One region of the Arthrobacter sp. 49Tsu3.1M3 genome, then DNA from elsewhere that is predicted to be linked to it. Evidence: predicted binding sites of a transcription regulator. Region 1 holds the regulator's gene; each other region holds the start of a gene.
The links. Region 1 encodes LexA, which represses DNA repair genes until DNA is damaged. Its sites were predicted from a motif close to TCGAACANNTGTTCGA; they were not measured.

Region 1 (9,875 bases):
GAGATTCAAGCTGTAATCGACCGGATCCTTTCCAAGGACACCCCCGCCCCAGGCCGCGGCGGCGGCACCAGCCACGGCACCGCCGCCGGCGCTGGTACCAACAGCCCGACGTCGGTGCTCGGCAAGGCGCAGGCCATCTCCCGCCTGGACGAGGTCTACACCAACTTCGACGGCGACCAGCAGGACCTTGAGGAACGGCACGCACTGCGCCGCAAGGCCGGCCTGTCCACCGAACTCGAAGACGTCACAGAGGTCGAATACCGGCAGTTGCGCCTTGAGCGCGTCGTCCTGGCCGGCCTCTGGACCGAGGGCACCCTCGCGGACGCCGAGAACTCCCTGCGCGAACTTGCCGCCCTCGCTGAGACGGCCGGCTCCGAGGTCCTCGACGGGCTCGTCCAGCGGCGCGCCAAGCCCGATCCCGGGACATTCCTCGGCTCCGGCAAGGCACAGGAGCTCAAGGCCATCGTGATGTCCACCGGCGCCGACACCGTCGTCGTCGACGCCGAATTGGCCCCGTCCCAGCGGCGCGGCCTGGAGGACATCGTCAAGGTCAAGGTCATTGACCGCACAGCGCTGATCCTGGACATTTTCGCCCAGCACGCCAAGAGCCGTGAAGGCAAGGCACAGGTGGAGCTCGCTCAGCTCGAATACCTGCTTCCGCGCCTGCGCGGCTGGGGTGAGTCGATGTCCCGCCAGGCCGGTGGCCAGGTGGGCGGCGCCGGTGCCGGCATGGGCTCGCGTGGTCCCGGTGAGACCAAGATCGAACTGGACCGCCGTCGGATCCGCACCCGGATGGCCAAGCTGCGGCGCGAAATCGCCGCCATGAAGCCTGCCCGGGAAACGAAGCGCGCCAACCGCCGTCGTAATGCCGTGCCTTCTGTCGCGATCGCCGGGTACACCAACGCCGGGAAGTCCTCGCTGCTGAACCGGCTGACCGATGCCGGGGTGCTGGTGGAAAACGCCCTGTTCGCCACCCTGGACCCCACCGTCCGCAAGGCCGAAACCGCTGACGGGCTGGGATACACCCTGGCCGACACCGTGGGCTTTGTCCGTTCCCTGCCCACCCAGCTCGTGGAGGCATTCCGCTCCACGCTGGAAGAGGTGGCCGACTCTGACCTGATCCTGCATGTCGTGGACGTCTCGCACCCGGATCCGGAAGGCCAGATCGCCGCTGTCCGGACGGTCTTCAGCGAAGTCGACGCGCGCAAGGTTCCGGAAATCATTGTCCTGAACAAGGCCGACGCCGCTGACCCGTTCGTGGTCGAACGGCTCAAGCAGCGCGAGCCGCGCCACGTGGTGGTCTCGGCCCGCACCGGCGAAGGCATTCCGGAACTGCTCAAGGCCATCAGCGACGGCATTCCGCGGCCCAGCGTGAAGCTTGAACTGCTCATCCCGTACAACCGCGGGGATCTGATCAGCAAGCTCCACGAAAGCGACGCCGAGATCCTCAGCCTCGACCACGAGGAAACCGGGACCCGCGCCGTGGTGATGGTTCGTGAAGGACTCGCCGCCGAACTGGATCCCTTCATCAGCAATGACTGAGGCCGCGGTGACCAGGGCCGACGCCGAACCGGCAGACGCCGATTCAACTGACGCCGATCCAGCTGAAGCTGGATCAGCCGAAGCAGACACCGGCGCCGGTTCGGTTGCTGGCGCGGCCGGCGAGGAGTTTGTTGTAAAGCTGCTCGACCGTGCCGTGTCCGGCATGGGCGGTCAGAGCCGCGATGGCCAGCATGAAATGGCCCGGCAGGTGGCGCGCGCGATAGATAGCGGCGACCACCTGCTGGTCCAGGCCGGCACCGGCACCGGCAAGTCGCTGGCCTACCTGATTCCGCTGATCGCGCATTCGCTGACCAGCAACAAACCCACGCTGGTCTCCACCGCCACCCTGGCGCTGCAGACGCAGATTGTGGGCCGTGACCTGCCCAGGCTGCTCAAGACCATCACGCCTGCCCTGGAGCGGCCCGTCAAGGTCGCCCTGGTCAAGGGCCGGTCCAACTACGTCTGCCGGCACAAACTCGAGGGCGGGTTCCCGTCCGAAGAACCTTCCGAGGGACAGCTGTTTTCCCTCGGCGAAGACACCAGCGTGCCGCATTTCGCTGCCGCACTTGGCGGGCCGTCCTCCCAGCTGGGCAAGGAAGTTGTCCGCCTGCGCGAATGGGCCGAGGAAACCGCCACGGGGGACCGCGACGAGCTCATGCCCGGCGTCACGGACCGGGCCTGGCGCCAGGTCTCGGTCACCTCCATGGAGTGCCTCGGTGCGCAGAAATGCCCGCTCGCGGCCGAATGCTTCAGCGAGCTGGCACGGCAGAACGCCGCCGATGCCGACGTCGTGGTCACCAACCACGCCATGCTCGCCGTCAGTGCCTTCGAGGGCCTGGCGGTGCTGCCCGAGTACGACGTCGTCGTGGTGGACGAAGCACACGAACTTCAGGACCGCGTCACGGGTGCGGTCACTGGCCAGCTCTCCGTGGCGATGGTGCACGCCGCCGCGTCCGGGGCCCGGAAGCACACGGGCATCACCGTGGATGCGCTGAACAATGCCGTTGCCCACCTGGAGCTGGCCATCGACGGCGTCCCCAGCGGGCTGATGCCCAATGGCCTGAACAGCGAGCAGCTTGACTGCATCGACCAGCTGCGCGACGCGTGCCGCGCCGCGCTGTCCGATTCCAAGGGGGACAGCTCGACGACGGCGGACGGCGGACGGCAGCTGGCCCGCTCGCGCCTCATGGTGATCCTGGAACTCTGTGAACGCCTCTTGGCCGCGCGCGAAAACCGCGAAGTCGTGTGGTTCTCGCGCAACAGCAGCTTCGACCCGGCGCAGGGCTATTCCCAGCCGGACGAGAGCGCGCCGGCCTTGATCAATGTCGCCCCGCTGAGCGTCGCAGGACGGTTGCGCGAGGGCCTGTTCGCGGACCACACCGTCATCCTGACCTCGGCCACACTGGCCATCGGCGCTGCCTTCGAACCCGCCGCCGGCGGCCTGGGCCTGGTTGGCAACGGCGCCCCGAGCTGGACCGGCGTCGACGTCGGCTCCCCGTTCGACTACCCGAAGCAGGGCATCCTCTACGTCGCCCGGCACCTGCCCAAACCCGGCCGAGGAACGTCCCCCGAGGCCCTGGACGAACTTGAGAAGCTGATCCGCGCCTCCGGCGGGGGCGCCCTGTGCCTGTTCTCCTCGCGGCGCGCCGCAGAGGAAGCAGCCGAGGCTATGCGGCCCCGGCTGGGCCTCAGCATCCTGTGCCAGGGGGAATCGACCATGACGGCGCTCGTGCGGCAGTTTGCCGACGAACCTGACACGTGTTTGTTCGGCACCATGTCCCTCTGGCAGGGCGTCGATGTCCCTGGCGTGTCCTGCCGGCTGGTGGTCATCGACCGGATTCCCTTCCCGCGGCCGGACGACCCGCTGATGACGGCACGTTCGCGGGCCGTTGCCCAGGCCGGCGGCAATGGCTTCATGGCAGTCTCGGCGACGCACGCAGCCATCCGCCTCGCGCAGGGCGCGGGTCGGCTGATCCGCTCGACCTCGGATAAGGGCGTGGTGGCTGTGCTGGATTCACGGCTCTCCACGGAGCGTTACGGCGGCTTCCTGCGCGCCGCGCTGCCGCCGTTCTGGCCCACCACCGATTCATCGATAGCCATGGCAGCCCTGAAGCGCCTGGCGAAAGACTCCGCGAAGGCCTAGGCCCCAAACCGGGCCGCCACCCTGCGCGGAAATCCGCCGCGGGGTGGCCGCTCCGAACTGGCGGCCTGGCGTGGGTTGGCTAAAGGGAGCGCGGTTTAGAGCGAACGCAGTTTAGAGCGAGCGCAGCACCGAGACGACCTTGCCCATGATGACGGCGTGGTCGCCCAGGATGGGCTCGTACTGGGTGTTTTGCGGCAACAGCCAGGTGTGGCCGTCGCGCTGGCGGAATGTCTTGACAGTGGCTTCGTCGTCCAGCAGGGCGGCAACGATGTCGCCGTTCACGGCATCACCCTGGCGGCGGACAACCACCCAGTCGCCGTCGCAGATGGCGGCGTCGATCATCGAATCACCGGCCACTTTGAGCATGAAGAGTTCGCCATGGCCCACGAGCTGGCGGGGCAGCGGCATGACGTCCTCCACCACTTGGTCCGCGAGGATCGGCCCGCCGGCGGCGATGCGTCCGACGAACGGCACCATTGCCGTGTCAGTGGCGCTGGCGAGCTCGGTTACCGACAGGCCGCCGACGGCCCGCAAGGGGCTGGACTTCTCGATACCCGATATCGGCGTGGTCCCCTCGTCCAGGGTCAGCGGCATGAGCACTTCCATGGCCCGGGGCCGCTTCGGATCACGCCGCAGGTAGCCGAGCTTTTCCAGTTGGGAGAGCTGGTGGGTCACGCTCGACAGGCTGGCGAGACCGACGGTGTCGCCGATTTCCCGCATGGACGGCGGATAGCCCTTGTCCGTAACGGACCGCTGGATGGTCTCCAGGATTTTCTTTTGCCGGACGGTGAGGCTCTTGGGGGCCCGGGCGGGCTGCGGGCTCCGTGGGGTGGCCCTGCCGCCGGTGGCTTGTGCTGCCATGTTCGCCAACGCCTTTCCGTTCCGCCCGGCTGCCGTGGCTGCTGTCACCGGGAACTTCCGGCCTGAAATGTCAGACCCTGCTGATCAACTACGAATGAACTCCCACGGGAGTTCGAAAGTGGTTGTCCTGTCCCTCAAAAATAGGCCAGCCACAGACCTTTTTCAAACATTTGTTCTAGCGAGTCTCGACATCGTTCGTTAGTAAGTGCTAAAACAGACATAGCAAGATTCGAATATGTGTTCGATTCCGACGATCTGGGTTCGCAAGCGATGTTCGGTTCTATGTTCGAAGGTTCGGCCGGTTGGCGGCGAGTACGTGAGTACGCCGGGCGGCAACTTATGGTCCAGGAGGGCTCAGTTCATGTCAGTTTCAAGCGCGTTTGACGGCACCAACATTCAGGGCGTCACGACCCGCCACCGCGGCAGCTCCCGTCACGGCAACGTGTACCCGCTCAACGCCCGGCGCCGCGGCTCCGCACCGTCGCAGGCGCCGCGAGGAGCCACGGCTGCGGTTTCCGCCGGCCGGACCAAGCAGCCGCCGCTGCGGCTCACCCGGCGCGGACGCTTCGTCTTTTTCGGCGTCCCCCTGATCCTGCTGGCGGCGTTCGTCCTGTCCTTCAGCGGATTCCTCAACGCTCCCGCGAAAGCGGCAGATTCCGCGGACCAGCTCTCGGTGACTCCGACCGTATCCGTCACAGTCCAACCAGGGGAGTCCCTCTGGGCCATTGCCGGGTCGGTGGCTCCGGAGCGCGATCCCCGCGACGTCGTGGCCGACATCGTGCAGCTGAACAATCTGGACGCCGCGCGTGTGATGCCGGGCCAGCAGCTGTTCGTCCCGTCCAAGTAACCACCTCGGGTGCCGTCGCGGGCGTCACAGTTTCAGCGCCCGTCCCGCTACCACTTAAACTGGTCACGTGACTGACCAGCTTGAGCGCCTCAACCGACTGCCCCTCCGAACCAATCTGCGTGGCCTGCGTCCGTATGGCGCGCCGCAGCTGGACGTCCCCATCCTGCTCAACGTCAACGAGAACACCCATGGGGTCCCGGCCGATGTCCGCGCCGCGATCACAGAGGCCGTGAGCGCCGCCGCAGCCGGGCTGAACCGCTATCCGGACCGCGAGTTCACCGAGTTGCGCGAAGCCCTCGCAGAATACCTTGGCCATGGGCTGGGCGCGGAGAACATCTGGGCCGCGAACGGTTCCAACGAGGTCCTTCAGCAAATCCTCCAGGCCTTCGGCGGCCCCGGCCGGACGGCCCTCGGGTTCCCTCCCACGTATTCGATGTACCCGCTGCTGGCCTCCGGCACGGATACGGAATACATCGTCGGGGCCCGCGCGTCAGACTACGGGCTCAGCGCGGAATCGGCGGCACAGCAAGTCCGCGAGCTTCAGCCCAACATTGTCTTCCTCTGCTCCCCGAACAACCCGACCGGAACGGGGCTGGGCCTTGATGTGGTCGAGGCCGTCTATGACGCCGGCGAGGCCAGCCAGACCATCGTGATCGTCGACGAGGCCTACCACGAGTTCGCCCACGACGGCACGCCCAGTGCCCTCACGCTGCTGCCTGGCCGGGAGCGGCTCATTGTCTCGCGCACCATGAGCAAGGCCTTCGCCCTCGCCGGCGCGCGCCTCGGCTACATGGCCGCGGCCCCGGAGGTCGCGGATGCCCTGCGCCTGGTCCGTCTCCCGTACCACCTTTCCGCCATCACCCAGGCCGCGGCCCTGGCTGCCCTGCACCACCGGGAGGCGCTCATGGCGGACGTCGAGGACATCAAGCGCCAGCGCGACCGGATCGTGTCGGAACTGACGCGGCTGGGCCTGACGCCGGCCGCGTCCGATTCCAACTACGTGTTCTTCGGCGGCCTCGAGAACCCCCATGAGGTTTGGCAGCGCATGTTGGAGGCCGGTGTCCTGATCCGCGACGTGGGCATTCCGGGGCACCTTCGCGTCACCGCCGGCACTGAGACGGAAACCACAGCCTTCCTGGAGGCGCTTGAACTCATCCTGGCCGGCTCCGCAAAGCCGCAGGCCTAGACTTGGTGGGGAGCCCGATCGTCCCCGCAGATTGCCCAACACCCTGCCTTCTTCCAAAGGACACATCTACATGAGCAACACCGGATCCACCACCGCCGAGGGCCGGACCGCACGCATGGAACGGACCACCAGTGAGTCCTCGGTCCTGGTCGAGATCAACCTGGACGGCACCGGCGTTTCAGACATCAGCACGTCGGTCCCGTTCTACGACCACATGCTGACGGCCCTCAGCAAGCACTCCCTGATTGACATGACCGTCAAGGCCACCGGCGACACCCACATCGATGTCCACCACACTGTCGAGGACGTGGCGATCACCTTCGGCGAGGTTCTGCGGACCGCCCTGGGCAACAAAGCCGGGATCCGCCGGTTTGGCGAGGCGACCGTTCCCCTCGATGAGGCCCTCGCGCAAGCTGTCGTGGACGTCTCCGGCCGTCCCTACCTGGTCCACGCCGGCGAGCCGGCAGGCCAGGAATACCACCTGATCGGCGGCCACTTTACCGGCTCCCTGACCCGCCACGTCTTCGAGGCGATCACCCTTCACGCCGGGATCTGCCTGCACATGAACGTCACTGCCGGGCGCGACCCCCACCACATCGTCGAGGCCCAGTTCAAAGCCTTTGCCCGTGCCCTGCGCGCAGCCGTCGAGCCGGATCCCCGCGTCGAAGGCATCCCGTCGACAAAGGGTGCTTTGTGACCGGCCCGCTGCTCCGAGACGGGGCCATCATCGACCCAGCCGCCGCGACCAAGCCGGTCTCCCCGGAGGGAAAGCCCACCGTCACGGTGCTGGACTACGGCTCCGGGAATGTCCGATCCGCCGTCCGCGCGCTCGAGCGGGCCGGCGCCGAAGTCATCCTCAGCTCCAAGCCTGAAGATGTCCTCAATGCCGACGGCCTCGTCGTCCCCGGTGTCGGCGCCTTCGAAACCGTCATGCGCGAACTCAAGGCCGTTGACGCCATCCGCATGATCGGCCGCCGAGTCGCCGGAGGCCGCCCCGTGCTGGCCATCTGCGTCGGGCTCCAAGTGCTGTTCGAGGCCGGCGTCGAACACGGCACCGAAGCCGAGGGCATGGGGGAGTGGCCCGGCAAGGTGGAACTGTTGCCTGCCGACGTCGTGCCCCACATGGGCTGGAACACCGTCGCCGTCCCCGAAGGGTCCAGGCTCTTCGCCGGGGTCGAGGGCGAGCGCTTCTACTTCGTGCACTCCTACGGTGTCCAGAAGTGGGACTTCGACGTCATCCAGCCGCGAATGGCTGCACCGCTGGTGACCTGGTCCGACCACGGTGCCCCGTTCATCGCGGCCGTGGAAAACGGCCCGCTGTGTGCCACCCAGTTCCACCCGGAGAAGTCCGGCGACGCCGGCGCCCGGCTGCTGCGCAACTGGGTCCAGGGCCTGCGCCCCGCAGCCCCGGACCGGACCGCAGCCCCGGAAGGGACCGCCTAAATGTGGTCCCTGGTGCTCATGGGCGTGGCCGGCCTGCTGGTTGGCGGCGGGATCTCCTTCCGCCAGCAGAAAAGTCCGCTCTGGGTGCAGATCGTTTTCTACATCCTCGCCGGCATGTCGCTGCTGGCCGCCTACCTCCTGACCCTGCCGGCGTCCTGACCGCCCCCTCCCCACCACCATCCCCAAGCTGAGGACTCCACGATGACCACCGAAACCCCGCTGCCCGTACTCGAGCTCCTGCCCGCCGTCGACGTCGTCAACGGACAGGCCGTCCGGCTCGTACAGGGCGAAGCCGGCAGCGAGACGAGCTACGGCACCCCGCTGGAGGCCGCCCTCAACTGGCAGCAGCAGGGGGCTGAATGGGTGCATCTGGTCGACCTGGACGCCGCGTTCGGGCGCGGTTCCAACGCCGAGCTCCTGCGCGAGGTCGTCGGCCGGCTCGATATCAAGGTGGAGCTCTCCGGCGGCCTGCGCGACGACGAATCCCTTGAGAAGGCCCTCGACCTCGGCGTCGCCCGCGTCAACCTGGGCACGGCGGCACTGGAGAACCCGGAATGGACGGCCCGGGTGATCGAGCGCTTCGGCGACAAGATTGCCGTCGGCCTGGATGTCCGCGGCACCACCCTCGCCGGCCGGGGCTGGACCAAGGAAGGCGGGGACCTCTGGGACGTGCTCGGCCGCCTTGAGGACGCCGGCTGCGCCCGGTACGTCGTGACCGATGTGACCAAGGACGGCACGCTCCAGGGTCCCAACGTCGAACTGCTGCGCCAGATGGTCGAGAAAACGGGCAAGCCGGTGGTCGCCTCCGGCGGCATTTCCAGCCTCGAGGATCTCAAGGTCCTGCGTTCCCTGGTGCCGCTCGGCGTCGAAGGCGCCATCGTCGGCAAGGCCCTCTACAACGGCAACTTCACCCTGCCCGAGGCCCTCGACGTCGCCGGCCGCCGCTAGCGGCGAAGACGCCAATGACGCACACCCACGACGCCCACGACCCGAGTAACCCTCCTGCGGCAGTGCAGGAGGCGACCGGGGCTGGTCCCGTCAGGCAGCTGCCCGGGCACATTGCGGCGGCCCTTGCCGGCGCGGGCGGGGCCACCGACTCCGCCGGCCAACCCTGGGCAGGGCGCAGCCTGTCCGGCGATGACGCCAAGATCCACAATTTCGACGACGACGACGGCACCGCCGACGCCGGCTATCTGGCGGCTTTGTCCAGCCTCGCCGCGGGCACCGGCGACGAGGCGGCCGTGGTGGCCGCGCTGGCCACCGCCCGGGTATTCGTGCCGATTCTCGCCCAGCTCGCCGAAGAAGGCGAGGCCGCGGCCGGCCCCCACGGGGATCCGCTGCACTCGGACAAGCAGGCCGACATGGCCCTGGTGACGCTCAAGGCGCCGGACGGGCGGACGGCCATGCCGGTATTCACCTCGGCGGCGTCACTGACGGCGTGGCACCCGGAGGCCAGGCCGGTCGCCGTGTACGCGGCCCGGGCCGCCTTGTCAGCTGTCGCTGAGGGCGCGGAGTTGCTCGTGCTCGATCCCGGCTCGGAAGTGACGTTCGTGGTCCGCCGGCCGGCAGTCTGGGCCCTCGCCCAGCAGCAGCCCTGGACGCCGTCGTACGCCGATCCCGATCTCGCGGGAGCACTCGGGGAAGGCGCGGTTGGCTTTCCGGCGGTCCGCCGTGTTGAAATTCATCCGGGGGGTGGAGTTGCCTCGGCCACGGCCGATGGCAGGCGGCTCCCCGGTGGGGGAGCCGGCCCGGAACTCCGTGTGGTCCTCTACCTTGAAGACGGTCTCGACGCCGCCGGCGTGCAGTCGATCGTCGCCGGCCTCAACAACGCCTGGGCCCGGAATGAAATCTTT
Region 2 (9,875 bases), on a different contig from region 1:
TCGACCTCGCCATCAAACTGCAGGTCGGCGCGATCGAAATCATCGCCACCGACCGCGACGACACGGTCGTGACCGTCTCGCCGACGAACCCCGCGAAGGCGGTCGACCGCCGGGGCGCGGAAGAAACCAGGATCGACGTCGACGGCCAGCGGCTCGTCATCACCGGCCCGCGGCCCCGCATCAGCTGGATCGGCCCCACCGAGTCGGTCGATGTGAAGGTCGAACTGCCGCCCGGGTCGCGGCTCACTGCCGAGATCGGGGTCGGCGGCGTGCGCACCGTCGGACGCCTCGGCGCAACCCGGATCAAGAGTTCGATGGGCCGTGTGGACCTCGACTCCACCGGCGACCTGTGGCTACGCGCCTCGCACGGCAACGCCACCCTGGGCACCGCCGAGGGCGGGGCCGAAATCACGGCCGACCACGGTCAGATCCGGATCGGCAAAGTCACCGGCGACGCGATCCTCAAGGCGTCGCACGGCACCATCCTGATCGGAGAGTCCGGCGGCGACCTGGAGGCGAAGCTGTCCTACGGCGACCTCGAAATCACGAAGGCACTCGGCTCCGTCGCGGCGAAGACCGCCTACGGCAGCATCCAGCTCGCGGAAGTCTCGAGCGGTTCCATCCAGGTCGAGAGCGGCTTCGGCCAGGTCACCATCGGCGTGCGGCCCGGCGTTCCCGCCTGGCTCGATCTGTCCTCGAAAGAGGGGCACGTCCGCAACCAGCTGGGCAGCGACCGCGCTCCCGACGCGTCCGAACAGACCGTCGCAGTGCGCGCACGCACCCAGCACGGCGACATCAGCATCCAGCGCGCCCAATGACTCCGGGCCACCAACAGAAGGGAACGAGGCACATGAACACGCCAGCAATCGAAGTCCGCGGGCTGCGGAAGTCCTACGGCGCGAAGGCCGTGCTCGACGACGTCGACCTCACCGTGGGCGCGGGCACCGTCACCGCGCTGCTCGGCCCGAACGGCGCCGGCAAGACGACAACCGTGCACATCCTGTCCACCCTGGTGCGGCCCGACGGCGGCACGGCACTCGTGAACGGGCGCGACGTCGTCCGCGACTCCGACGGCGTCCGCGCCGCAATCGGCCTGACCGGCCAGTTCTCCGCCGTCGATAAGCTGCTCACCGGCGAGGAGAACCTCCTGTTGATGGCCCGGCTGCGCCATCTCGGGGCCAAGCGCTCCAAGACCCGGGTGGCCGAGCTGCTTGAGCAGTTCGACCTCGTCGAGGCCGCCCGCAAGCCGCTCGCCACATACTCGGGCGGGATGCAGCGCCGCCTCGACCTCGCCATGACCCTCGTCTCGGCGCCCAGCGTCATCTTCCTGGACGAGCCCACCACGGGCCTGGACCCGCGCAGCCGCCACACCATGTGGGACATCGTCCGCAGCCTGGTGGCGGACGGCACCACCGTGCTCCTCACCACGCAGTACCTGGACGAGGCGGACGAGCTCGCGGACCGCATCGCGGTGCTCGACGGCGGCCGCCTCGTCGCCGAGGGGACGCCGGAAGAGCTCAAGCGTCTGGTGCCCGGCGGACACATCCGGCTCCGGTTCGCCGATGCCGCGCGGCTCGACGCCGCGTCCCGCCTGCTCGGCGAGTCAGTCCGCGATGACGCCGGGCTCTCGCTCACCGTGCCGAGCGACGGCGGTGTCGGCGCGCTGCGCACCGTGCTGGACCGCCTCGACACGGCCAACCTGGAGGTCGACGACCTCAGCATCCACACCCCGGACCTCGATGACGTGTTCTTCGCACTCACCGGCCGGGTCGAGACGAAGGGAACCGAATCATGACCACCATCACCGCCAAGCGCCAGACGGCGCCGGGCACACGCCAGCAATCACACGTCCTTGCCGACTCGGTGACGATGCTGCGCCGCAACCTGCTGCACATGCTGCGCTATCCGGGCCTGTCGGTGTTCACCATTGTGGGGCCGGTAGTCCTGCTGCTGTTTTTCGTGTTCGTGTTCGGCGGCACGCTTGGGGCCGGCCTGCCCGGCGCGGACCCGGCCGGCGGGCGGGAGGCGTATGTCGCGTACGTCATGCCGGGCATCCTGCTGTTGACCATCGCAGGCAGCGCCGGCGGCATCGCGACGACCGTGTCGATGGACATGACCGAGGGCATCACCGCGCGGTTCCGGACGATGGCGATCTCGCGGGCCGCGGTGCTCGCCGGGCACGTGCTCGGCAATACCATCCAGGCGATTATCGCCGTCGCGCTCGTGCTCGGCGTCGGCCTCCTGATTGGCTTCCGCCCGACGGCCGGGTTTGTCGAATGGATCTCCGCCGCAGGTCTGATCGTGCTCATCGCGTACGCGATCAGCTGGCTTGGGGTGGCCATGGGTATGCAGGCGAAGTCAGCCGAGACCGCCAGCAACCTGCCCCTCGTGCTGACCTTCCTGCCCTTCCTCAGCAGTGGCTTTGTGCCGACCGAGTCGATGCCGGAGTGGCTGCAGTGGTTCGCGCAGTACCAGCCGTTCACAGCGTTCATCGAGGCCATCCGCGGGCTGCTGCTCGGCACCCCGCTCGGCTGGAGCCCGGTGCTCGCAATCGGGTGGTGCGTCGTGATCGTGGTCGCCGGGTACGCCTGGTCGATGGCGATCTACGAGCGCAAGTCGGTGCGCTGAGCCCAGGGTGCACCCGATACCGGCGGGCGGTCGCGAGCGCATCGCGGCCGCCCGTCCCTGTGCCTCAGCCGATATGGTGTTCGGCGTCAAGGCTGTGCGCTGCTGGATCACGCAAGTGTCGACGGCGCAGGGCGCTTCGGGATGATGCGGGATCAGCACATCAGCCCCGCTCCCTTAGGCCTCGTAGGGGGTCCGGAAGAGGGTGATTCCCCATTCCGGGTTGTGCAGCACGATTTCATTCTCCCGCTGTGCGAACTGAAGTGGAGCCTGAAGGTATCGTTGCATCCGCGCCTCTTCCTGGTCCCACGGGAAGTTGCACGTGCCCAGAGAACTTTCCAGTGTCCGCGGATCCGGCGTGATCGTTTCGCCGGCAATGCTGACCCTGACCGCATACGAAGCACAGGGGATGCGCACGGTCATCAACGGACGGCCGCCAACGCTGGCGAACCGTATCGCGTAATCGCCGGAGCTCGCGCCCGGACCACGGGGCACAGAAGCCGGCACCATGGAACCCGATGTGAAGTACTGGCACTCCAGCGCTCCGTTGGCTACGGCGTTCTCAGCCTGCTGTGCCAGACATTCATCTACACCGTGCCCGGGGGCTGGCGGAATCGGCGGAACCGGGGCGAGGGTCATGCCGGGCGACAGACCGGCGCCCGTCGACGGTGCGGCCGTGGCGGCGGGCGGTTTGGTGACCGTTTGCTCGCCGGCCGAGGTAGTTGGTGGGGGAGTAGACGCACAGGCCGTGATGAACGCGACGACGGCGAGGCACGCTAGGGACAACAGTATCGGCGTCGTGTGCATTCCGTATTGAGCGGGTCCCCCAGGCGCGGCCATGATCCGAACCCTAGGGGTTCGGGCTTATCCGTGCAACAACCCCCAGGCTAGGCGACCGGGGCCGGTGAGCTCTGCCGCACGTGCTGGTCCAGGACATCCCGGGCGGTGGTCCATGTCCGGCTCCCGTACCGGTCATTGCTGACATAGTTCAGAGTCGCGTCGCCGCTGAACATGTTGGCGAAGTACTGCATGCCCTGCCACGGCGGGAACGGCTCGTCAGAGGCCGGCATGAGGGCTTTGATGGCGCGGCTCATAGCAGTCAAGGAACCGACGCTGCCTGCGTAGAGGAGCCGGAATTGCGTTCCGGTGAGGGCGGACATGGTGGCTGCCAGGGTCCTTGCCGTGACCTGGTCTCCGGCGATCTGGAGGACGCGGGGCGCCCGCTCGTCGAGGGCGGCGGCCGCGGTGTAGGTGGCAGTGTCGTCTTTCGTGGTGAAATCGAGCACCTGGTCGGGGTCGGACCAGAAGAGTACACGGCGCCGGGAGAAGAGGATCATGGGTGCCTGCCCGGAGAGCATGTCGGTGAAGGCGCCGTTGAGGATGGACGTGGCCCGGATTTCGGTGGCATCCAGCCGCTGTGCGAAGTCTCGGCGGAACTGCAAGTTCCGGTTGCTTCGGGGGCGGATTCCACGGTAATCGATGGAGTAATCGGAAGGGATGAAACGCGGTACGCCCACCGCGGCCGCCGCCTCCAGCAAGCGCGACTGGGCGTCGAAAATTACGCTGTCCACGCCGTTGATCGCGGAGACTACGCAGTCAACATCCGCGCAGGCCCTTCGGAGGGCCGCCGGGTCGTCGTAGCCTGCCTGGATCACCTCGACGCCCTGGGCGCGGAGCTGCGCGATGCGCTCCGTGCTGGTCCCTGGCCGTGTCAGGACCCGGACGGTGGCCCCCAGGGCGACCAAATTCCGCAGGATGCGCCCGCCGAGATCGCCGGTGGCTCCGGCAAGAAGGACAGTGCCCGGAGTGGGAGTCGTCGGGATCATGGTTCGCACCTCAAGTGTCGGGCGGAAAAGGATAGTGGGCTAAAGACTACCAACGGCAGGGCAGCTGCGATTCCCGGATGTGACTCAACCCATCCCCGGGCCGGAATGATCAGCGGAACCGTTGCACGTCGGTCGCGGGCCGGCCCTAACTCCAGCGGTGGGATTCCAGCGCGCGAAACAGGGGAGCGCGGCCGCCTTTCAGGTGGTCAACGGGGCGGGACCCGCCGAGTTCCCGCGAGGGTGTGACCATCCAGGCCGTGAAGTAGTTGTGCGGAACCTTCAGTTCTATGGCGCGCTGGAAAAGGTCGACGACGGTCGGGTGGAGGTGGCCCCCGGCGACGAATTGGAATCCGGGGCAGAAGGTGCCGTCGTCGATAAACACCCGGACGAGCTGCTGCATTACAGGGTCGGGGTCGTCCATCAGTTCGGCGAGGCGGCGGCGGACCTGTTCCAGGGCGGGCAGCGTGAACTCTGCCCTGATCCCCGCCCAGGTCTTGTCGTTGATCGGCGGGCGGTTCAGCGTCACCGTTGCCTAGCTGCCGTCGCTGATGTCGTCCAGGAGCCACTGGACGGAGCGTGGATTCCGGCGCAGCGTGAAGGTGCGCAGCGCTGAAGTCGACCCCAGCCGGGCCCCGACGCGCCAGTATTCGGTACCGGCCGGGTTGGCGCCGGCGGCGGCAGAGCATCGGGGGCCTAGCCCGGGGTCACCGCCGATCCAGTGCCGGGATTCGATGGCGGGATCGACAAGCCAGATCCGTCCGTCGTGCCGGATGGCGAGGGGCGTGCCTGCCGGGTCGAGCCGGACTTGAAGCTCAAGGGTTTGCGTGGGGTTTTCGGTGCTGAGGGTCATGGGGGGTCTCTCGTGGTGCGGTGCTGCGGGGTGTGGTTGTCTTAGGCGGCTTTGACGAGGGGTAGTTCGTCCCAGTGGGTGGTGTAGCGGGGGGAGAGCATGTCCCGTTTCATGGTCCAGTCCGGCCCGCCGCGTATGCCGGCGTGGCCGAGGCCGATGGAGCCGCGCCCGTATCGGCGGGTCACGTCTTCCAGGAGGGTCCCGATGCGGCGTTCCTCGTGCGGGTTCTCGAACAGGGCCAGCGGTGCCTGGTTGCCGGTGGGCCGCAGGTCGGTGACCATGATGCCGGCCCGGGCGTACTTGACGCCTTCCTGGATGTGGGGCAACAGGGCGTGGGCAGCCTTGGTCAGGATCACCGGGTCCGCGGTGGGCATCGGCAGCGGCACGCACACCGAGGGGTAGGAGGTGTCTTCCGGGTTGAAGTGTGAGGTGCCGGCGAAGGCGGTGAGGACCTTGGCCTGGAGGCTGTGTTTGGCCAGCCGCGCTGAAGCCTGCTGGCCGTAGACGGACAGGACCTGCCGCATGCCGGCGGCGGTGGTGATAGGTGTGGCGAAGGAGCGCGAGAAGATGAGCTGGTCCCGGCCGATCCGTTCTTCCTCCATCGGGATGCACGGGGTGCCCTGCAGTTCCAGGACGGTGCGCATCATGACCACGGAGAAGCGGTCCCGGATCATCACCGGGTCCGCCCGGGACAGGTCAAGGATGGACTGGAGCCCTAAGGCGTTGAGGCGTTTGGTCAGCCGCGTCGCGACGCCCCAGATTTCGATCACGGAAAGCCGGCCCATGAGCGCTTCCCGGGCGGCCGCGGGCACAGAGTCCCAGTGGCAGATACCGTCGAAGGCCGGGTTGTGCTTGGCCCATTTGTTGGCCAGTTTCGCCAGGGTCTTGGTCCCGGCGATTCCGACGCAGACCGGCACCCCGACGTTGCGCCGCACGGCTGCCTTCATGGTCTGGCCCAGAACCAGCAGGTCCTCCGGCGCGCCTTTGACGCCCAGGAAGGCCTCGTCGATGCTGTAAACCTCCAACCAGGCGCTGTAGCGGCCTAGCAGTTCCATCACCCGGGCGCTGATGTCCCCGTAAAGCTCGTAATTGCTCGAGAGGGCAACAAGTCCCCACTCCTTGGCCCGCGGGGCGAGTTTGAACCATGGTTCACCGAGGCCGATCCCGAGAGCCTTGGCTTCCGGGGACCGGGTGACGGCGCAGCCGTCGTTGTTGGACAGGACGACGACGGGCCGGCCTTCGAGGGACGGGTCGAATGCCCGCTCGGCCGAGGCGTAGAAGCAGTTCACATCCACGTGCGCGATCTGCGGCATCCGCCGCATCGGGGAGGGCTTAGAAATGGCGTGCCTCAAACATGGTGCAGGCAGCGGGTCGCGACGCCCCAGATGACCAGATCCGACATGGACGGAACCCGAATGTCCGGGTAGGCCGGATTCTCCGCCTGCAGCACGACGCCGGCGGCCGTGATCCGCAGCCGCTTGATGGTCAACTCCCCGTCCAGGACGGCGATGACCACGGACCCGTCCTTGGGTTCCAGGGCCCGGTTGACGATCAGTTCATCACCGTCGCTGATGCCGGCGCGTTCCATCGAGTCTCCGGAGACCCGCACGACGTAGGTGCTGGTGATGTCCTTGATCAGATGCTCGTTCAGGTCAATTCGCCCGTCAAAGTAGTCCTGCGCCGGCGAGGGGTACCCGGCCGCGACGGGGACCGGAGAGATCAGCACCGACAGCAACGACATGCCCGCGTCTATCACGCGGGGACCGACAACAACGCCCACAACACACCCTTATTCGAATATATGTTCGATAGGTTCAGTGTAGCCGGATGGACCGACAAAAGACGATGTCCTCCAGACCTGCCGGTCCGTGCTCGATTCATTCGACACCAGACAGCCCGGGGGAAGGCCATGACCGCTGCCGTCGCCGTGAGCTGCTTGTTGTCGGGGCTGCTGCTCGCTCTTGCCCTCGTGCTTCCCTCCATCACCAGTCCGACCGAGCCGTTCGGAGTCCGGGTGCCGGCGCAGTGTGCCGACGACCCGACGGTAGCCAGCCAGATCCGTATCTACCGACGGCGGGTGCTCTCAAGCGGGATCGCCGCTGCCGTGGTCGGGGGCGTCGTCTATGGTGTGACCGGTGAAGCGTTGCTGCTTCCGCTGTCGGTACTGACGCTCGAGGGCGTCTGGTACGCCTGCTTCTTCCTGGCCAACCACGAGATCCGGGCCGCTAAGGCCGCCGGGGGCTGGTCGCGAAGACCACGCGCTGATGGTCCCGCGACGGTTCGGGTTGGGTGGAGACTCTCCGTCCACCGAGTGACGTCCGAGGACTAAGGGTCAGCCCGTCAGCGGATTACCTGATAGCGCACGTGGGTGACGAGGCTGGAACCGCTCACGTCCGTCGGCTCAAGCTTGAGGTCCGTCATGCCGTCCAGCAGCCGCTCGCCCGCGCCCAGGACTATGGGCGCAATGTGGAGCCGCAGCTCGTCGATCAGCCCCGCCGAAAGGAATTGTCGGGCGGTCTGCGCTCCTCCGGCTATGGCCACGTCCTTGTTGCCAGCGGCCTTCCGCGCCTGGGCCAGCGCCGATTCGATCCCATCGGCTACGAAGTTGAACGTTGTGCCGCCCTCCATTTCCAGAGGCTCGCGGGGGTGATGGGTGAGAACGTAGACGGGTGCGTGATAGGGCGGTTCCTCACCCCACCATCCCCGCCACTGCTCATCCCATGCCCCGGGACCGGCGTACATGTTCCGGCCCATGATGTAGGCGCCGGCGGCGAGGATGCCTTCGAGTTCGGCTGCGTTGGACTCGGCTTCTTCGAACATCCACCTGTGGAGGAGTTCTCCGTTCTCGCCCAGGGGTTCCGTCAGGCTTTGGTTCCGGCCGGCGAGGAATCCGTCGAGGGAGATGGTCAGATCGCACGTGACTCGGCTCATGCGCCCATCATGTCACCACTCGGCGGGGCCCTGACAAGGCCTATGGCGCAGGCGTGCTGGCCGGTCTGATCGAAACGCAGTACCTGTGACACGAGATCCATCCTCCGTCGTTCATCTTCTCGATCCATCGGCAATCCCAAGGATTGGCAGAGCGGGTAGACGCTCTCCCGGGTCGAGGGGGCCTTCGATCATGGGGGGAATTCAGGTCCAGCGCCTCGTTGGCCGGCGGACGTTCGAGATCTTCGCCGCCGCATCGCCGTCGTCGCCTGCGATGCGACACTGGCTGTTGGGGAGGAGATCGTCCAGGTAGCAGGGGTCCCGTTTCCGCCCTGAGGGGAACATACTGGGGTGGTGAGGATCGACGCCCGGTCAGGGGCAGAGGGGAGGCGGCGGCCCGGGGCCGGCACGAGCCCGTATCCGCCGATCGCCGACTATGGGTTTTTGTCTGACTGTGAGGCCAACTGCTTGATTGCATCGAGCGGGCAGGTCGAGTGGATGTGCGTGCCGCGCCACGACTCACCGAGTGTGTTCTCGACTATCCTCGACCGCGCCGCGGGTGGCTTCAAGGTGGCGCCGTACGGCGTCCGGGAGCCCACTGCGCGCCGCTATCTCCCCGGCAGCTTGATCCTGGAGACCACCTGGCAGACCAGGACGGGCTGGCTGATCGTGAGGGATGCCCTGGTGATGGGTCCATGGCACCACACCGAGTTGAGGGCCCGCCGGTACCGCCGCCCGCCGACGAACTACGAGGCCGAGCATTGCCTGCTGCGCACCGTCCGGTGCGTCAACGGTGCGGTTGAGCTGTCCGTGCTGTGCGAGCCGGTCTTCGGCTACGGCCAGCGCCGGGCACGGTGGGAGTTCTCCAGCCCCGGATACGGAGAGGCCGTGACCGTCAGCGGCGACGAGGGGGATCCAGTGCTGCGTCTGACTACCGACCGCCGGCTGGGCATCGAGGACTCCATCGTGGCCATCCGCAGCCGGATGACCGAGGGCGAGCAAGCTTTTATCGCGCTCTCCTGGGGGTCGCTGCCCCCGCCGCGGACGTGGGAAGAAGCCACGCGCAAGCAGTGGCAGACCACTGACTTCTGGAGGCAATGGATCACCGGGGGCGAGTTCCCCGACCACCCGTGGCGGGAGCAGCTGCAGCGCAGCGCGCTGACGTTGAAGGGCCTCACCTACGCACCGACTGGGGCTCTGGTCGCGGCGCCCACCACCTCGCTGCCCGAGACGCCCGGGGGAGAGCGGAACTGGGACTACCGGTACACCTGGGTGCGCGATTCCACGTTCGCTCTCTGGGCCCTCTACACCCTCGGCCTGGACCGGGAAGCCGACGACTTCTTCGCTTTCATCCGCGACGTCGCTGCCGAAGACGACCTGCAGATCATGTACGGCATCGACGGCGAACGGGACCTTCCCGAAGTTACAGTCGAGGGACTCGGCGGCTACGACGGCGCCCGCCCCGTCCGGATCGGCAACGCTGCCGCCCACCAGCGCCAGCTCGACGTCTGGGGCACGATGCTGGACTCCGTCTACCTCCACGCCAAATCCCGTGACCAGCTTCCCGAGCCGCTCTGGCCCGTCCTGCTCCGCCAGGTCGAGCAAGCCGCGGCCCACTGGCGGGACCCCGACCACGGCATCTGGGA
Region 3 (9,875 bases), on a different contig from region 1:
GATAGAGGCCTCGTAGAGGCGACGGCGGATCTCCCGGTTCGCCAGCGCGGCCATGGCTGGCTGGTTGCTCGGCTGGATCAGGGTCAGCAGGAACTTTCCCTCGTGCCCGGCGGTCCGGGCGGCCTCGGCAGCGCTGGCGACGTCGTCGGCGGGCAGGCCCGCGAGGTCCACGGCGTCATCCAGCAGCAGGGCAGCGGACTTCATGCCCTCCTTGACGCGCTGGCCAAACTCGGTGCCGAGCCGGGAAAGTTCGGCGTTGACGTCCTTGAGGCGCTCCTGGCCGGCGTCGTCGAGCTGGATACCGGAGGCCCGGAACTCCTTGAGGTATTCCTCCACGAGCCGGGCGGACTCCGCGTCCAGGACCGTTGCGTCCAGCGCCGCGAAGCGCTCGTAGAGCCCGCGGTTGAGGTAGACGGCGTCCTGGTGGGCGGCAAAGAGCGGGGACAGGCGGGTCTCGAGGTCGCGGATGGTGTCTGAGGCGTCTGCGGAAACCAGAGTGAAAAAGGAGGCGGCGGCCCGGTCCAGGAGCCGGCCGGAGCGTTCCATGGCGAGGGCCGTGTTTTCGAAGGTCGGGGCCGCCGGGGTGTCCACGATGGCCTGGATTTCGGCAAGGTGCTCGGCCAGGCCGGCCTCGACGGCCTCGGCGTAGTGCGCGTCTTCGATGTCCGCGAACGGCGGCAGTCCGTAGGGCAGGGTGCTGGGGCTCAGGAGGGGATTGGTCATGAAATGACTCTTTCATGCAGGCGGCCGCTTCTCAACGATTGCCTCCGTGTGTTGTGATGCCGCCCACCCCAGGAGGAGCGGCATGGGGGAGCACGACCGGAACGCCACCGGAAGGCCGCGCGGCCGGATGCCGCCTCGCCGCCGCGGACACACCGCCGGGGACACGTCGGTCCACCTCCAGCCTGATCGACTGCCACCGCAGCCCTTTGGTGCTGTTTAGCCAGAACGCCCCGGGGCCCTATGCTTGGGCGGCATGGAGATGATCAACGAACGACGGCGCACCGTCGCGTCCAGCGGGGCCGAGCTTGCCGTGTTCGAGTACGGCAGTGAGCCGGGACCGGAAGTGCCGACGCTGCTGCTCGTACACGGCTATCCGGACGATCATCAGGTCTTCCTGCCGGCCATCCGCGATCTGGCCCGAAGCCACCACGTCGTCGCCTACGACACCCGGAACGCGGGCGCATCCGCCGTCGTCGGCCTCCCCGGGGACTTCACCCTGAAGACGCTCGTGGATGACATGTTCGCCGTGCTGGCCGCCGTCGGAGCCGCGGATGTCCATCTTGTGGGCCATGACTGGGGATCGATCCAGGGCTGGGCCGCCGTCCAGGACCCCAGGGCCGCGGGCCTGATCGGCCGGTACACGTCCGTCTCGGGCCCGGACCTGCGGCACTTCGCCCGCTGGGTGCACAGCCGGTATGCACGTCCCAGGGCGTGGCCGCAGCTGGCCGGACAATTGGCCCGCAGCTGGTACATCGCCGCGTTCCTTGTGCCGAAGCTGCCGGAGGCCGCCTGGCGCCTCTTCCTCACCAAACGCTACGCCCAGACGGCCAAGCGCGACGTCGGCGATGATCCCATCCGCGGCCTGGCCCTTTACCGTGCAAATTTCTTCTCGGCCGTGAACTGGCCGGCCGGCGGCAGCGTGACGCTGCCCGTCCAGGTGGTCGTGCCGCTGAAGGATTCCTTCCTGTCGCCGGACCTCGTGGAGGGACTGGAGTCCTGGGTGGATGACCTCACGGTGATCCGGGTAGACGGCGGCCACTGGTGGCCGGCGTCCCGACCGGCGGAGTTCGCGGAGCTGCTGCGGCAGCCGCAGCCGACGACGCAGCCGACGCCGCAGATAGCACCGTAGGCCGGCGGCGTCATGGCCCGGGCAAACCGGCGGGATCGGGACTCCCGGAGCGGGACGTTCCGCAACGGGATGGAATACCTGACGTGGGGACGGGGCCCGAAGACGCTCTTGTTCCTCCAGGGCGGACCCGGGAGCTTCGTGCCCCAGGGGGTGCTGCGCGGAGTGTTCCGGCGGGAGTTTGCCGCCTATCAGGAGGCCGGCTACTCCATATGGATTGTCACCCGCCGGCGGAACATGCCGGCGTCGCACACCAGCGCCGACATGGCGGACGACTACGCCCAGCTGATCGCCGAGGAGTTCGGCGGCCGGGTGGGCCTGGTGGTGGCCGAGTCATTCGGCGGGATGATCGGGCAGTACCTCGCCGCCCGCCATCCGCAGTCCTTCGGGCACATCGCGATGGTGGTGACGGCGGCCGAACTGAGCGCGTGGGGCAAGGACGTGGACGAGCGGATGGCCGCCGCCGTCGCTGCCGGTGACCCGGGCCGCGCCGGGACGGTCCTGGCCGAGTACCTCTTACCGGGTCCGCGGACCCGCTGGCTGCGGGAACTGCTGGGACCTGTCGTCGGCCGGCGGGTGCTGGACCCCTCCGGGTGCCCCGCCGCGGACGTCCTGACGGAGGCGCGGGCCGAGTTGGCGTTCGATGCGCGGGCGGTGCTGCCGCTCATTCGTCCGCCCGTCCTGCTGCTCTGCGGCGGCCGGGACCCGTTCTTCCCGAGGACCGTTGCGGAGGAAACCGCGGAATTGATTCCAGACTGCACCCTGATCGTCTACGAGCGATGGGGCCACCTCCGGGCCGGATCGAGCAGGCGGGTGCCGCGTGACGTCCTGGCCTTCGTCCGGAGCCGATAAGGGCAGACCGGGACCATGGAACGCTGCCGGGCAGCTACCCGGCGCCGAGGTGCAGGCTCATGAAGACGCTGTTGGGGTCGGCTTCGTAGCCGGCGAACGGCGGGCAGTCCGTGAAGCCGTGCCGCGCATACAGCCGCCGCGCGGGGGCGAAGAACTCCTGGCTCCCCGTCTCCAGGAACAGCCGTTCGCAGCCGCTGCGCCGGGCCTCGGCCAGGAGGTGGCGGAGCAACGCCGAGGCGACGCCGCGCCCGCGGGCCGCATTCGCGGTCCGCATCGACTTGATCTCGGCGTCGCCGGGAGCCAGGTGTTTCAGCGCCGCGCAGCCCAAGAGCAGGGAGTCCTGCCGGGCGGTCCAGAACCTGATGCCGGGTCCGGCCAGCGCGGCGGGATCAAGGGCATGGACGCTTTCCGGCGGGGAGGTCGCGTACATGTCGGCGAGGTGTTCGCCCAGAAGCTGCAGGACGTCCTCCCGCTCCGGGGTGTCGCGCCCAATCCGGATCGTGCCGCCGCCGGCGCCCGCCACCGGGGTCAGCGGGGCCGGCGGGCGGCGTGTTCGCGCGCCAGCACCGCGTAGGAGTCATCCGGCGTGCCCGGGGTGAAGCTGCCGTATTTGCGTTCGACGGCGGTCCGGATGAGGAAATCGGCGAGAGCCGGGTTCTTGGGCAGCAGCGAGCCGTGCAGGTAGCTTGCCACGATGTTGCGGTAGCGGGCGCCCTCCTGGCCGTCGGTGCTGTTATTGCCGGTGCCTTTGGCCGTCGTCCCGAGCGGTTCGACGCCCGGTCCCAGCGTGGTCTGGCCGCTGTGGTTTTCGTAGCCGAGGATGCTGCCGAATTCGGGGGAGGAGACCGTGACGTTGCCGATCAGGCGCTCGTCGGTGCCGTGGGTTTCCACGTCCAGGATGCCGATTCCCGGGAGGACGGACCCGAGCCGGGTCTTGAAGAATTTCCCGAACAGCTGGTACAGCCCGCAGATCACGAGCATCGGGGTGCCGTCGTCGGCCATTTGCTTCAGGGTGGACTCGCGCGAGAGGAGGTCGTCCTGGATGACAAGCTGTCCGCTGTCCTGTCCGCCGCCACCGACGATCAGGTCAACGTCTTCCGGGAACGGGTCACCAACGTTGTATTCGAGCAGTTCCGGCGTGTAGCCGTGCCAGCGCAGGCGCTGCGCGAGGACCAGGGCGTTGCCCCAGTCGCCGTAAATGTTCATGTCCCGCGGGTAGAGCTGCAGGACCCGGATGGTTCCCTTGCTGGGGGCCGCGGAGCCTTCGGGCGGAAGTTCGTGCCCGAAGGAGAGCTCGTGCGGGGTTTCGGGGGACCGGGGGGTCATGAGACCACCTCCACTGTGGTGATTTTGGACAGCTCGCGGCGGATGGCCAGCATGGCCGTGTAGGTGCAGAAGATCCTCTTCGGCTTGCCCTCGCCGCCGCGGATGAACGCTGCCAGTGCCGGCGCAATGTCCGTGTCGACGGCGCCGATCGCGACGTCGTCGTACTGCAGCCGCAGCGCCATGTCATACGCGCGGGAGCCCGTGAGCTGGTCCACGCCGCCGTCGCGGAGCGTGTCGAATTCGACGTCCCAGAGCCAGGACATGTCCCGGCCGTCTGCGTAGTTGTCGTTGATCGCGATCATCGTGGCGTACCCGGCGGCGGGGAATGATTTGAGGCCGAGCCGGAAGCCGCTGGGGTTCTTGACCAGGACCAGTTCCAGCGGCAGGCCATCGACCACGAGGCTTTCGCCGCGGCCGAACGCCGGCGCCACCTTGGACAGTGCCGTGAGCAGGCCGGCCTGGTCGGTCCCGGCGCCGCGGGCGCCGGAGACGCCGCGGGCCAGGGTCAGTGCGGCGGCGGCATTGAAGATGTTGTAGACGCCGCGCAGTTTCATCCCCGTGGTGACCGTCGCGCCGTCATACTCGAAATCGGCGTCGTCGGCGCCCACGCGGCGCAGCACGACGTCGGCGGCGGGCCGGGCGGGGGCGGCCGGCACCGGGCTGCCCGGGGCGGCCCGCATGTCGTCGTCGTTGGGGAAGGTGCTCAGCAGCGAATCGTCGAGCCCGAAGTAGAGCACCTCCGGCCCGTCCAGGGTCTGGGCGATCCGGGCGACGCGCGGGTCTTCCCGGTTCAGGACCACGGTCCCGGTGGTCTTGGAGGCGATGTGCTGGAGCAGTTCGGCGGTCTTGTCGATCTCACCGAACCGGTCCAGCTGGTCGCGGAGGACATTGAGCAGGAGGCTGTACCGCGGCGGGACCTTGTTGACGAAGTGCACGGCATGCGCCTCATCCAATTCCAGGACCGCGACGTCGGCATCGAGCCGGCCCCGCCAGTCCACCTCACCCAGGAGCGCCGCGGCCACGCCGCGGGTGAAGTTGCTGCCGGTGCGGTTGGTGAAGACCTTCAGCCCCTGGCTCTCGAGCAGTTCGACCACCATCTTGGTGGTGGTGGTCTTCCCGTTTGTGCCACTGACGACGGCGACCCCCAGCGGCAGGGTGGACAGCGTCCGCCGCATGAAATCGGGGTCGATTTTTTCGACCACTAGCCCGGGGAGGGCCGAGCCTCCGCCCCGGAGCCGGGAGACCCGGCGGACGAACTTGCCGAGCGGAACGCTGAAGTAAAGCATGCTCTGTAATATATCCCAGCAGCGGCATGGAACCCGGACGCCCGGGGCCGTTGCATGCGCCTTCCATGCTCCTTCCATGCGTACAGTGCGGTGCAGAGCATTATGCTGTGGGGATGACCACCCCCTCTTTTTCCCCTGAATCCCGCGCGGGTTCGGGCCTCCGGATCGGCGTCCTGGCGCTTCAGGGCGATTTCCGGGAGCATCTGCATGCCGTTGAAGCCGCCGGCGCCGCCGGCGTCGGGATCCGGCGCCCCGCCGAACTCGACGGCCTGGACGGGCTCATCATCCCCGGCGGCGAATCGACCACGATTGACAAGCTCTCCCGGATCTTCGGGCTCCGGGATCCGCTGCGCGAACGCATCAAGGCCGGCCTGCCCGTCTACGGCTCGTGCGCCGGGATGATCCTGCTGGCGGATGAGATCGCGGATCCGGCGACAGACCTGGCCGGAAACCCGCAGCAGACGTTCGGCGGACTCGACATCACCGTGCGCCGCAACGCCTTCGGCCGGCAGCGCGAGTCCTTCGAGACGGACCTGGACTTCAGGGGCCTCGAGTTCAGCGCCGCCGGCGGGGCAGTGGCCCCGGTCCACGCCGTCTTTATCCGCGGGCCCTGGGTGGAGCGCGTCGGCGACGGCGTCGAAGTCCTTGCCCAGGTGGAACCGTCCAAGGCCGGCCACCCCGAATCCCTCGACGGGACGGCTAGAATTGTTGCAGTGCGTTCCGGCAAGCTGCTGGCCACCTCCTTCCACCCGGAAGTGACGGGGGAGAAGCGCGTGCATGAACTGTTTATTCGAATGATCAGAGGAGAAGCGTAAAGCATGTCAGGCCACTCCAAATGGGCGACGACCAAGCATAAGAAGGCCATCCTTGACAGCCGCCGGGCCAAGTCGTTCGCCAAGCTGATCAAGAACATCGAAGTCGCCGCGCGCATGGGCGGCCCTGACCTGTCCGGCAACCCGAGCCTGGAACTGGCCGTCACCAAGGCCAAGAAGACGTCGGTGCCCGCAGACAATATCGACCGCGCCATCAAGCGCGGCGCCGGGCTCACCGGCGAGGTCGTCGACTACACCGAAATCATGTACGAGTGCCGCGGCCCGCAGGGTTCCGCGCTGCTGATCGAGTGCCTCACGGACAACAAGAACCGTGCCGCCTCCGAGGTCCGGCTCGCCATCTCCCGCAACGGCGGCACGATCGCCGATCCCGGCTCTGTCAGCTACCTCTTCAGCCGCAAGGGTGTCGTGTCGCTGCCGAAGAACGGCCTGACCGAGGACGACGTACTGATGGCAGTGCTGGACGCCGGGGCCGAGGAAGTCAAGGACAACGGCGACAGCTTCGAGATCCACTCCGAGCCGACCGACCTCCAGGCCATCCGCGATGCCCTCAAGGAAGCCGGCATCGAGTACGACACCGACGAGGCCGAGTTTGTACCGTCCATGCAGGTGCCGCTGGACCTGGACGCCGCCAAGAAGTTCATGAAGCTGGTGGACGCCCTGGAAGAGCTCGACGACGTCCAGAACGTCTACAGCAATGCCGACCTCAGCGACGAAGTGCAGGCCGCACTGGAAGCCGAGTGACGCGCTCACCCAAACGTGATCTTGGGGCCCGGTCTTGACGGCCCAACCGTGACGCTGCGCGTGTTGGGGGTTGACCCGGGCCTCACCCGTTGCGGGATCGGCGTAGTCGACGTCGAGCGGAACCGGCGGGCCACCTTGGTGGCCTTCGGTGTTGTTGGCACCTCTCCCGAGGAGAGCCTGGACCAGCGGCTGCTGGTCATCGCCACGTCCATCGATGAGTGGCTGGACCGCTACGAACCTCAGGTCCTCGCCGTGGAGCGGGTCTTTTCCCAGCTCAACGTCAGCACGGTCATGGGGGTGGCGCAGGCCTCCGGGGTGGTCATTGCGGCCGCCGCGCGCCGCGGCATCCCGGTGGCGCTGCACACCCCGTCCGAGGTCAAGGCCGCCGTGACGGGAAGCGGGACCTCGAACAAGGATGCGGTCACCAAGCTGGTCACCAAGATTCTCCGGCTGGACGCGCCCCCGCGCCCGGCCGACGCCGCCGACGCCCTCGCGTTGGCGATCACCCACGCCTGGCGGGCAGGCAGCGGCGCCGCCGTCGCGACGACGGGGCCGGGCAGCCAGTCCCTCACTCCGGCGCAGCGGGCGTGGGCGGACGCGGAGGCAAAAGCGCGCCGTGCGCGCTGAATGTCCGGCTGTGACGCCGCGGGGCTTGGTAGGGTATTCGTAGATATGTTCGGATAGCCGGCGCGCCCGGCTGTACGTTCCCTCATCACCCAGTTGTAGATGCCAGTTAGACCAGGAGCCCGGCCTTGATCAGTTTTCTTCGCGGAACCGTTGCGCATGTTGGCCTGTCCTCCGCCGTGATCGACCTCAACGGCGCCGGCATGAGCGTCAACGCCACACCGCAAACCCTCAGCGGCCTCCGGGTGGGTGAGGAGGGAAAGCTGTTCACGTCCCTGATCGTGCGGGAAGACTCGCTGACCCTGTTCGGCTTCGCCAGCGATGATGAGCGCGAAGTCTTTGACGTGCTCCTCAGCGTCAGCGGCGTCGGTCCCCGCCTCGCCCTGGCCGTGCTGGCCGTCCACGAGCCCGAAGCCATCCGGGTGGCTGCCCACTCCGGCGACGGCAAGGCCTTCACGAAGGTCCCCGGCATCGGGCCGAAGGTGGCCGGCCGGATCGTGCTCGAACTCGCCGGCAAGCTTGTACCGCACGGCACCGCCGGCGCGCCCGTCGCGGCCGTGTCCGCTGAATCCGTCTGGAAGCCGCAGGTGGTGGCCGCGATGACCAGCCTGGGCTGGTCCGAGAAGGATGCCACGGCGAGCATCGACAAGTCCCTGGCCGATTCCCCGGACCTGGCCGCGAACGGGAATGTGGCGGAGATCCTCCGCGCGACGCTGCGCTGGCTGGGCCAGGACGGCGCCCGCGCCGGGAACCGGGTAGGCGCGCGTGGCTGAGCCGTCGATCGTCGCCGGGGGAGAGGAACCGGAGGAGCGGGTCATCGAAGCCGCCCTGCGGCCCAAAAACCTGCACGACTTCGTGGGCCAGCACCGCGTCCGAAAGCAGCTCTCCCTCGTGCTGGAAGCCTCGCGCATGCGCGGGCGCAGCGCGGACCACGTGCTGCTCTCGGGCCCTCCCGGCCTGGGCAAGACCACGCTGTCCATGATCATCGCCGCAGAAATGAACGTCCCGCTGCGGATCAGCAGCGGCCCGGCCATCCAGCACGCTGGCGACCTCGCCGCCATTTTGTCCTCCCTCTCGGAGGGCGAGGTCCTGTTCCTGGATGAGATCCACCGCATGTCCCGGCCGGCCGAGGAAATGCTGTACATGGCGATGGAGGATTTCCGCGTCGATATCGTCGTCGGCAAGGGCGCCGGAGCCACGGCCATTCCGCTCGAGCTGCCGCCCTTCACCCTCGTGGGCGCCACCACGCGGGCCGGCCTCCTTCCCGGCCCGCTGCGGGACCGGTTCGGCTTCACCGGCCACCTCGAGTTTTACTCCGTCGAGGAGCTGGAACTGGTCCTGCGCCGCTCCGCCGGCCTGCTGGACCTGAAGGTCAACTCCGCCGGATTCAGCGAGATCGCCGGCCGGTCCCGGGGCACGCCGCGCATCGCCAACCGGCTCCTGCGCCGCGTCCGGGACTGGGCACTCGTGCACGGCATCGAGCAAATCGACGCGCGGGCGGCCTCTGCGGCCTTGGACATGTACGAGGTGGACAAGCGAGGGCTGGACCGGCTGGACCGTGCCGTCCTCGAGGCCCTCATCACCAAGTTCGGCGGCGGGCCGGTAGGCCTGTCCACCCTCGCGATTGCCGTCGGCGAGGAAACGGAGACCGTCGAAACGGTTGCCGAGCCCTATCTGGTGCGGGAAGGTCTCCTGGGCCGGACACCGCGCGGCCGGATTGCCCTGGCGCCGGCATGGACGCACCTGGGCTTCGCCATTCCCGCCGGCGCCTTCGGCCAGGACCCGCTGGAACTGTTCCAGGCCGACGAGCTGGGCGAGAGCCCGATGGGCGCGTCCGGCGGGGATCTGGGCGAAGAAACCGATCCTCAGTGGATCCGAAACAGCCGTTAGCACCGTTCTTTCAGCTTTTCCCTTTAGACTGGTATGACGCTCGGCACGTCCGGGTTTTGTTTCCGTGGGCGGAGAGCAGGTAGCCGCCGGCGGTCTGGGGGACGGTCTCGCTGCCAGTTTGTTGCGCAGACCCCTGCCCGCGCCGCCCGGAGCAAACGGACGTTGCTGAAAAACAGCTATGCAAGTACAGAACGGAACAATCCCTGTGTTCGGACTTATTTCTGCCCAGACCCAGCCGCAGGCCGGCGGCGGCATCGACATCATGACGATTCTCCTGTTCGTCATGCTCGGACTCTTCGTCTTCATGATGTTCCGCCGCAACAAGAAGACCCAGCAGCAGCAGGCCCAGCTGCAGTCCAAGTTCGAGCCCGGTGTCGAGGTCATGACCAGCTTCGGGTTGTTCGGCCGGATCGTCAACATCGATGAGGCCGAGAACAAGGTCACGCTGGAGCTCTCCCCGGGGAACACTGCCAC

Region 2: B5X90_RS01260 (LexA family protein) is a predicted target of LexA. The motif match lies at 7,095-7,110, and genes of this name have one in related genera.
Region 3: ruvA (Holliday junction branch migration protein RuvA) is a predicted target of LexA. The motif match lies at 7,552-7,567, and genes of this name have one in related genera.

What each region holds. Positions count from the first base shown of each region.
Region 1 covers NZ_FUZD01000004.1:48,990-58,864, reverse strand. The annotation lists gene hflX (GTPase HflX) at 1-1,542, shown strand, start outside; gene B5X90_RS06865 (ATP-dependent DNA helicase) at 1,535-3,685, shown strand; gene lexA (transcriptional repressor LexA) at 3,797-4,546, opposite strand; gene B5X90_RS21575 (LysM peptidoglycan-binding domain-containing protein) at 4,908-5,393, shown strand; gene B5X90_RS06850 (histidinol-phosphate transaminase) at 5,461-6,579, shown strand; gene hisB (imidazoleglycerol-phosphate dehydratase HisB) at 6,650-7,276, shown strand; gene hisH (imidazole glycerol phosphate synthase subunit HisH) at 7,273-8,022, shown strand; gene B5X90_RS21240 (hypothetical protein) at 8,023-8,181, shown strand; gene priA (bifunctional 1-(5-phosphoribosyl)-5-((5-phosphoribosylamino)methylideneamino)imidazole-4-carboxamide isomerase/phosphoribosylanthranilate isomerase PriA) at 8,224-8,970, shown strand; gene B5X90_RS06830 (SseB family protein) at 8,985-9,875, shown strand, end outside.
Region 2 covers NZ_FUZD01000001.1:263,820-273,694, reverse strand. The annotation lists gene B5X90_RS01300 (DUF4097 family beta strand repeat-containing protein) at 1-818, shown strand, start outside; gene B5X90_RS01295 (ATP-binding cassette domain-containing protein) at 851-1,795, shown strand; gene B5X90_RS01290 (ABC transporter permease) at 1,792-2,628, shown strand; gene B5X90_RS01285 (hypothetical protein) at 2,803-3,048, opposite strand; gene B5X90_RS01280 (NmrA family NAD(P)-binding protein) at 3,513-4,451, opposite strand; gene B5X90_RS01275 (hypothetical protein) at 4,597-4,977, opposite strand; gene B5X90_RS01270 (hypothetical protein) at 4,984-5,301, opposite strand; gene B5X90_RS01265 (Y-family DNA polymerase) at 5,343-6,623, opposite strand; gene B5X90_RS01260 (LexA family protein) at 6,650-7,081, opposite strand; gene B5X90_RS01255 (hypothetical protein) at 7,211-7,630, shown strand; gene B5X90_RS01250 (dihydrofolate reductase family protein) at 7,642-8,232, opposite strand; gene B5X90_RS01245 (glycoside hydrolase family 15 protein) at 8,581-9,875, shown strand, end outside.
Region 3 covers NZ_FUZD01000014.1:15,928-25,802, reverse strand. The annotation lists gene B5X90_RS14485 (M3 family metallopeptidase) at 1-723, opposite strand, end outside; gene B5X90_RS14480 (alpha/beta fold hydrolase) at 977-1,852, shown strand; gene B5X90_RS14475 (alpha/beta fold hydrolase) at 1,922-2,701, shown strand; gene B5X90_RS14470 (GNAT family N-acetyltransferase) at 2,736-3,224, opposite strand; gene B5X90_RS14465 (type 1 glutamine amidotransferase) at 3,230-4,027, opposite strand; gene B5X90_RS14460 (Mur ligase family protein) at 4,024-5,313, opposite strand; gene pdxT (pyridoxal 5'-phosphate synthase glutaminase subunit PdxT) at 5,427-6,128, shown strand; gene B5X90_RS14450 (YebC/PmpR family DNA-binding transcriptional regulator) at 6,132-6,887, shown strand; gene ruvC (crossover junction endodeoxyribonuclease RuvC) at 6,936-7,514, shown strand; gene ruvA (Holliday junction branch migration protein RuvA) at 7,640-8,284, shown strand; gene ruvB (Holliday junction branch migration DNA helicase RuvB) at 8,277-9,401, shown strand; gene yajC (preprotein translocase subunit YajC) at 9,664-9,875, shown strand, end outside.